Regions from separate parts of the Ferrovum sp. JA12 genome, predicted to be linked through region 1. Evidence: riboswitches for the same ligand, from Rfam matches in the RefSeq annotation. Region 1 holds a riboswitch; the other holds the start of a gene.
What was found. Region 1 has a riboswitch for cobalamin ahead of FERRO_RS04850 (TonB-dependent receptor). Riboswitches for the same ligand answer to the same signal wherever they lie in the genome.
Positions count from the first base shown of each region.

Region 1 (4,221 bases):
GGCCAGAGATTGAGTGATTATCTTAAACAGAATATTTTTACCCCATTAAATATGGTGGATACTGGATTTTATATTACTGAAAATAATTTATCCCGTTTAGCAGAACCCCTCTCTATAGACCCGTTTACACATCAACCTATCCATTTAATTGACGTTTCGGAACAGCCTGCTAACGATTCTGGAGGGGCAGGATCTGTAACTACCGCTGATGACTATTTAAATTTTGCGACAATGATGCTTGATCTAGGTAGTGTTAATCACCAACATATTTTATCGCCCGCTTCAATTAAATTAATGACATCAGACCAACTTGGTAATAGAACTACTTTACCCTACAGCCCAGGGCAACTACTCATGGGGATAGATGGTTATACCTTTGGTTTGGGTTTTATGGTTCGAAAAGAAAATGGACTGGCCGGAGTATTGGGTAGTAAAGGAGAGTATATGTGGGCTGGTGCAGCCGGGACTTTTTTCTGGGTTGAACCAGAAAAAGACTTAGCAGTTGTTGTGATGACCCAAGTGCCTGGGCCAGTAAGGCCTTACTACAGACGTTTGATTAAGGATTTAGTTGATTCTGCTTTGATTAATTAACTATTTCTCCGGACTAGTAATTAAAGAGTTAGCGATTCAGTGGTAACTCCATTGAGTTGCTAGTTTGTTGAAAAAAAAATAAAAGTTGTTGGTAATGAACAATCAAAAGCCTAGCTAAGAGATTTTGCGCTTTGAAACAAAATGCAACTATTTACTTTATCTTTCTAAAAATATTGGTGTAAAATCAAACTTAAGTAGTTGTTTATTTATAATTATTATTAAGGGAGCCAATTATGAAGTATATAGTTACGTTGTTCGTTATTTTAGTAGCGATTTTTTCGACTTATATGTTCGCTTTCAAAGCGAATGCTGCATCTCTTCATAAAGTCGGACAACAAGATTCAATACAACTGGTTAACTCTTCTAGATAATAAGATTGCTTAATAAATTTTAAAAGGGTGCTGATTGCATCCTTTTCTTTATAAGTAAATTGTTATTATGATTAGTGTTTTTGAGCGCATCACTTTCTATTTAAGCGTTGCATGATCTCTTTGAGTGGTTTATATCTCTCTTTAGCAGTGATGGGGGTAAACATGGGATGTTTACAACCTACTTCTTTTAAAAACTCTAATTCTGTGTCCAAGTCTTCAACTTGAATATACCAAGATTTTTTAACAGTCTCTGACCCTTCAAACCATTTATAACCTCGAGCTTTGGCGAGATGTTTGTTATCAAATGGAAGATCGATTGCTTGTATATGCCATATTTTTTTTCGGGCAGAAGCAATTAATATAGATAAGGCTGTAGCACTTTGATCGGGGGTAGGTTGACTCAGTAACATCATCAGCATATCCACATCTGCTTTTGCCCTGTGAGCATCATGAAATAAATTAAACCGAAAGCCAAGATAGTCTAGCTTGCTACTTTTAGTGGCCCAAATGTCCCAAGAAATTTCATTAAGTGAACAACCAAAATGCATTTGTGTGAATAACGGATATCGTGCTTCTAAAAAACCCCTATCAAAACTGGCATTGTGGCAAATAATTAAATTGACTCCATCTAACACTTCATCAATTTTAGATTCCTCAATTCTTTTATTCTTGACCATTTCATCTGTAATGCCAGTTAATTTAGTTACTTCTGGTGGAATGGGGAATTCAGGATCCTCTAAACTGTCATATCTATTAATAACACGATATAAATGTCCGCTATTCTTACCGTATTCGCAGGTGGCTATAGATAAATCGATGATTCTGTCCCCATCATCTACTTTTAAACCGGTTGTTTCTGTATCAATGACTGCTAATCGGCCTAAGGGCTCACCTGTTGGGGCTATCTCAAATTGATGTAAATTTTCAATTTTTAAGCGTGTTAACACACGATAATCTGGATTATTTTTAATAATATTTAGTGCAGTGTTGATATCCACGATAAGTAATTCCTTGTTAACTGTATTTCGATTGTAGAGACTTTTTTGAGGATGAGTTAGATAATAATTTGTTTATTTTTCTTATTTTTTGTTACAATTAATCACTTTGTATGGTGCTTGTTAATTGACAAGTTAAACGGGAAACACTAATCAAACGTGTGCTGCCCCCGCAACGGTAAGTGAATGTGAGTTGTTTTCACTACGGACTTAATTACCACTGTGATTATTCATGGGAAGGTAAAGTTCTTATGTTCACCAGCCCGGATATCGGCCATAGATTGAGTCAAGTAATGCGGACGGGGACCTTCGCTGGTACTGAGTGAAACAGTCTCTCAGCTGTCGCCCTCTCTTTATCTCCATTTTCCTCTTTATATCCCTTACTTCTTTATATTGGTAGTGGTTACGTGGGTGTGACCTTAGACTTTAGGGATTGAATATGTATTCTGGTTATTTTATACCTCTTACGGATAGGGTAAGAAGTGTATTGGCATGTGTTTTATTGGTTTCAACTTTTCCTGTTTTTGCAGATAATCAAAATAGCAGTGCTCCTTTGCAAATAGACCCAGTGATAGTCACTGCAGATCTTATTCCCACACCTAGCTCTCAAGTGATACAAGATCATGTGTTTATCAGTAATGAACAAATTCGTGCTGCTGGCCAACAAAGTTTGGCTGAATTACTGCAACAGCAAGCAGGATTTCAGATTGCCTCCTATGGCGACTCAGGTAATATTGCATCTGTATTTACCCGCGGAACTAACGGTAACCACACTTTGCTTCTTGTGGATGGAGTCCGGGTAGAGCTAACCAGTACTGGTGGGGGTATTTGGAATGCTATCCCATTGTCAATGATTGATCATATTGAGGTGGTTTACGGACCTGAAAGCATCTACTACGGCTCTGATGCGGTGGGAGGCGTGGTCCAAATCTTCACGAAAGAAGGTAAGGGTGCACCGAAGGTGAGTGCTATGTCTGGCTACGGCAGTTATGGAACCAGTATGTCCAGCGCATCAATAAGTGGATCAACAGATGCTGAACACAACACAAAATTCTCGTTTGGTGTGTCTCAGGAAAATTCATCAGGTTATAACACTATCGGAAATAACTTTTCAAGATTATATCCTCCAGCTATAGATGGAGCATATCCAACAGGCGCGACTGGCTATCAGAGAATGGGTGCATATGGTAATTTGGAACAAACGATTGGTATAGGCCAGGAGATTGGTATGCGCTTACTTGCTTCAAAAAATACCTACGGCTTTCCAAGCGCGGTTTATAACTACAATACCAATACTTATTCCTCAGAATTCGATAATAATATCAATACGTTGATTAATGTGGCTATTTATAGTAACAATCAGATAAACGATAATTGGTTAAGTAATTTTCAAATTGCTTTGTCCTCAAATTACGCAAAGTTTTTAACTTCTTTATCAAATGATCAAACTTATACGCCCACTTACGACTATCGATGGCAAAATAGTTTTGCTTTGGGTCAGGATCAATTACAGATCATTACGGAACATCGAAGTGAATACCTCAATGCAACATATAGCACTGTCACAGATGGATGCTCCATATGTAATCAAAACCTGTCAAGAAGCGTAGATTCATTGGCAACCATTTACCATTTAAAAAGAAGTCTCCATACGTTGGATGTGGGTATCAGAAGTGATGGTTATTCCGGTTATGGGTCCAAATTAACTGGAAGCGCTACTTATGGTTATCAAGTATCCGAATCAATAAAACCCATCTTGGTGTGGGCAGCGCATTTAGTGAACCGACGTTTGATCAGCTTTACTATCCGTATAGTGGTAATCCTAATTTATCCCCTGAATATAGTAAGAATATTGAATGGGGATTAAATTATGATGATCATCATCAAGCCTTTGGAATCGTCATTTACCAGAATGATATTTCAAATCTGATACAGTCTGATCCGTCTACTTTTATTTCTTATAATATTGGAAAAGTAAGAATCCAAGGTATGACATTAACAGCTCAAAAGTATATTGGATATTTCAACATACATGGCTCTTTGGATTTGTTAAATCCAGTTGATCGAAATACTGATTTAGCACTTCCTTTAAGGGCTGAAGAAGTAGGTCGTATCGGAGCTGACTATGCATTCAAAAAAATTAAATTAGGAGCAAATATCATCGCTTCGAGTAAAAGATATGCTACAGACTCAATTAGCAATAGTGTATATCTTGTTAACGGACAATTCCCGATAGCGGGTTATCAAATGTTAAGCTTAAATGG
Region 1 covers NZ_LJWX01000001.1:942,621-946,841, forward strand. Annotated here, with positions in the region: gene FERRO_RS04840 (serine hydrolase domain-containing protein) at 1-591, shown strand, start outside; gene FERRO_RS04845 (3'-5' exonuclease) at 1,052-1,960, opposite strand; cobalamin riboswitch at 2,055-2,250, shown strand; gene FERRO_RS04850 (TonB-dependent receptor) at 2,397-3,824, shown strand; gene FERRO_RS09935 (TonB-dependent receptor domain-containing protein) at 3,719-4,221, shown strand, end outside.

Region 2 (4,221 bases), on a different contig from region 1:
CTGTTATATTACCGATGATATTACTGCTGAATACTTGGCTAAGATTGAATTTGCACGCAAAGATGGCGAGACCCATGCCCAGCAAAAAGTTAACCAGCTAGATTTAAATCTAACTCACGCTGAGACCATTTAACAGACTATGACCCAACCCTATGATTTAGATACTTTAGCCATTCGTTCGGGCATTCATCGAACTGAGTTTAATGAGCATGCTGAAGCATTATTTTTAACCTCAAGTTATGTTTTTGATAACGCTCAGCAGGCGGCGGACCGTTTCCAGAATAAGGAACCTGGCTATATTTATTCACGCTTCACTAACCCCACGGTCAATGCTTTTCAAGAACGCTTGGCAGTCATGGAAGGGGGAGAGTACGCCATTGCCACAGCGAGCGGTATGGCGGCTATTTTAACCACCATGATGGGATTATTAAAAGCGGGAGACCACATTGTGGTCTCGCAAAGTATTTTTGGTGCGGCGGTGCAATTGTTCACTAACATTCTATCGCGCTTTGGAATTGAGTCGACCTTTGTTCCTCTGTCAGATATTGATGGGTGGAAGAGGGCCATTCAAAGTAACACTAAATTGTTTTATCTTGAAACGCCATCAAACCCTACCATGGAGCTCGTGGATATCCAAGCCTTAGCCGAGGTGAGTAAAAACGCTCAAGTTTATTTGGTGGTAGATAACTGTTTTTGTACGCCCATATTGCAGCAACCTTTGTCTCTGGGTGCTGATATTGTTATCCATTCGGCAACAAAATATATCGATGGACAAGGCCGCGTATTAGGCGGGGCTATTGTCGGTTCTAAGGCTCTCTTAAAAGAGGGGATTTATTCGTTTTTGCGCACGGCAGGCCCTAGTCTGAGCGCATTTAATGCATGGATTTTACTCAAGGGGTTAGAAACCTTAAAGCTTCGCGTTGAGGCCCAATCCCAAGCAGCTCTTTCTCTGGCGCAATGGTTGTCAGAGCATCCCAATGTGATACGCGTCCATCATCCAGGGCTCGTCTCTCACCCTCAGTTTGAACTCGCTCAACGCCAACAAACCCATGGTGGCGCAGTGGTGAGTTTTGAGGTGAAAGGGGGGCAAGAGAAAGCATGGCGGGTAATTGATTCTACCCAATTGATCTCCATAACCGGTAATCTTGGAGACACTAAAACCACCATCACTCATCCTGCTACCACCACCCATGGTCGTATCAGTGAAGAGTCAAGAGTTAAGGCGGGGATCACGGACGGGTTAATTCGAGTATCCGTGGGATTGGAGTCCTTAAATGATATTAAAACAGATCTCAGTCGAGGTTTGGATTAGCGCTATCCGTTCTATAGCACACAAGAAGCGAGATTCAATCCACCATTAATCTTACATCAATCAATTTACGGAAAATCCTGATATTTCATATTTCTGAAATAAAACACAATATATTGTGTTTTATCTTGACAATACCCCTCAATATTGTGTTTAATGACCTTACGGTTTGTAAGACTATCTCTTGCAATAAAAAGGGAATCAGGTGTAACACCTAAGCTGCCCCCGCAACTGTAATTGGTAACGCTAGGTTGTGTTATCTATCACTGAATAAGATGCGGTAAGCTAAACCAAGCATGTTAAACCAAGAGCCAGGAGACCTGCCGTGATATTTCTTAAACAACATGAATGAGGCGGGGTGTCCTCTGGTTGAATAAAGTTATGTTTATTTCTTTATTTGCGTACGCAAAACCAATGACACCACTGCCCTCTTAGGAAGGCTATATGGATTCAACTTTTTCTCAGGATAATACTCTTCAGCACGCAGCTCAACTTTATCAAGTAGTTAGACGCTCGGGAGAGGTGGTTAATTTTCAGACGGATAAAATCTCAGTGGCCGTTCACAAAGCGTTTATTGCCGTTCATGGCGAATCAGCTCAAGTGTCCAGTTCCGTCAGGGAGCAATGTAAACATTTAACAGCACAGGTTATCTCTACCCTGTTAAGACGTCAGCCTTTAGGTGGCACAGTTCACATCGAAACCATTCAAGATCAGGTTGAATTGGCGTTAATGAGATCAGGTGAGCATGATGTGGCAAGGGCCTATGTGCTCTATCGCGAAAAACGTGCACAAGAGAGAGCGAAAACCCAACATCCTCCTGCTATACCTATTCGAATTAAAGATGGTGAAAGCTTCACTAATCTTGATTTACATTGGCTTAATCAATTAGTGAGTGAGGCCTGCGTAGGGCTGCAAGATGTGAATCCTGAAGTGATCACACATCAAGCAGTGAGAGACTTATATGATGGCATTTCTTTTGTGGAACTTGAGAAAGCCTTGGTGATGGCGGCACGAAGCTTAATTGAACGCGAACCCCAATATAATTTTGTGACTGCGCGTTTACTTTTAAAACAAATTCAGCGAGAAATATTAGGGCAAACCCTCACTGCTGAAGAAGTTGTAGTGGCGACTCGCCAGTATTTTAGTCAATACATTAAAAAAGGGATTGAGGCAGGTTTATTGGATCATCAATTGGCTGAGTATGATCTGGAAAAACTGTCCCAGGTACTAGATCCACAAAGAGATTTACAGTTTGGTTATCTGGGTTTACAAACTTTATATGACCGTTATTTCTTACATATTAATGAAGAAAGAATTGAGTTACCACAAATCTTCTTTATGCGTGTGGCCATGGGTCTTGCGTTGCAAGAGATCAATAGAGAGGAAAAAGCTATTGAGTTTTATCTGCTATTGTCCTCCTTTGATTTTATGAGTTCCACACCAACGTTATTTAATAGTGGAACAAAACACTCACAATTGTCCTCCTGTTATCTCACCACCGTCGGGGATGATTTGAACAGTATTTTTGAGAACATTAAAGAAAACGCGTTACTGCAAAAGTATGCCGGAGGGTTGGGTAACGACTGGACACCGGTTCGTGCACTCTCCTCAAGAATTAAGGGGACTAATGGCAAAAGCCAAGGTGTGATTCCCTTTTTGAAGGTGGTGAATGACACGGCAGTGGCTGTGAATCAAGGCGGTAAAAGAAAAGGCGCTGTGTGCGGCTATCTTGAAACTTGGCATCTAGATATTGAGGAGTTTCTTGATTTACGTAAAAACACCGGTGATGATCGACGTCGCACCCACGATATGAATACTGCCAACTGGATTCCAGATCTGTTTATGAAACGAGTCGATAAGAATCAAGATTGGACACTGTTTTCGCCCTCTGATGTGCCAGATTTGCATGATAAATACGGTAAAGCATTTGAAGAGGCTTACTTGCGTTATGAGAGTAAAGCTGACCATGGTGAGATTACTTTATTTAAAAAAGTATCCGCTCTACAACTTTGGCGAAGAATTTTATCCATGTTGTTTGAAACTGGGCATCCTTGGATTACATTCAAAGATCCTTGCAATATTCGCTCTCCTCAGCAACATGTCGGGGTGGTGCACAGTTCTAATTTATGCACAGAAATTACCCTTAATACCTCTGACACTGAAACAGCGGTGTGTAATTTGGGTTCAGTGAATTTATTCAAGCATATTAAGGAAGTGAATGGCTCTTTTGTGATAGATGATGAAAAATTACGTCACACCATCAAAACGGCCATGCGTATGCTGGATAACGTGATTGACATTAATTTTTACGCGGTGGCTAAGGCACGTAACTCTAATGTCCGTCATCGCCCTGTTGGTTTAGGGATTATGGGTTTTCAGGATATGCTCCATGCAATGCGTATCCCCTATGCCTCAGAGCAAGCGGTTGAGTTAGCCGATGTGACGATGGAATACGTTTGTTATTACGCTTATCTAGCCTCCACCGAGCTTGCCCGTGAAAGAGGCGCCTATTCAAGCTTCAAAGGAAGCCTATGGGACCGTGGTATTTTGCCGCTGGATACTCTCGCCATGCTGGAGGAAGAGAGGGGAGGATATTTGGCGGTGGATCGAACCATACGTCTTGATTGGCAAGCATTACGTGAGAATATCAAGCAATATGGCATGCGCAACTCTAATTGCGTGGCCATTGCTCCCACTGCCACCATTTCCAATATTGTAGGCGTATCGGCAAGTATTGAACCGGATTATCAAAATCTCTATGTGAAATCTAATTTATCCGGTGAGTTCACTATTGTTAATGAGTCCTTAGTGAAGGATTTAAAAGCCATCGGTCTATGGGATGAGGCAATGATTGCCGATATTAAATATTATGATGGATCCTTAAGTCAGATTGAGAGAATTCCTCAACAGTT
Region 2 covers NZ_LJWX01000002.1:933,776-937,996, reverse strand. Annotated here, with positions in the region: gene purF (amidophosphoribosyltransferase) at 1-133, shown strand, start outside; gene FERRO_RS09425 (O-succinylhomoserine sulfhydrylase) at 140-1,312, shown strand; cobalamin riboswitch at 1,458-1,651, shown strand; gene FERRO_RS09420 (ribonucleoside-diphosphate reductase subunit alpha) at 1,754-4,221, shown strand, end outside.
Region 2: linked by a shared signal. The riboswitch ahead of FERRO_RS09420 (ribonucleoside-diphosphate reductase subunit alpha) and the one ahead of FERRO_RS04850 (TonB-dependent receptor) in region 1 are both predicted to bind cobalamin.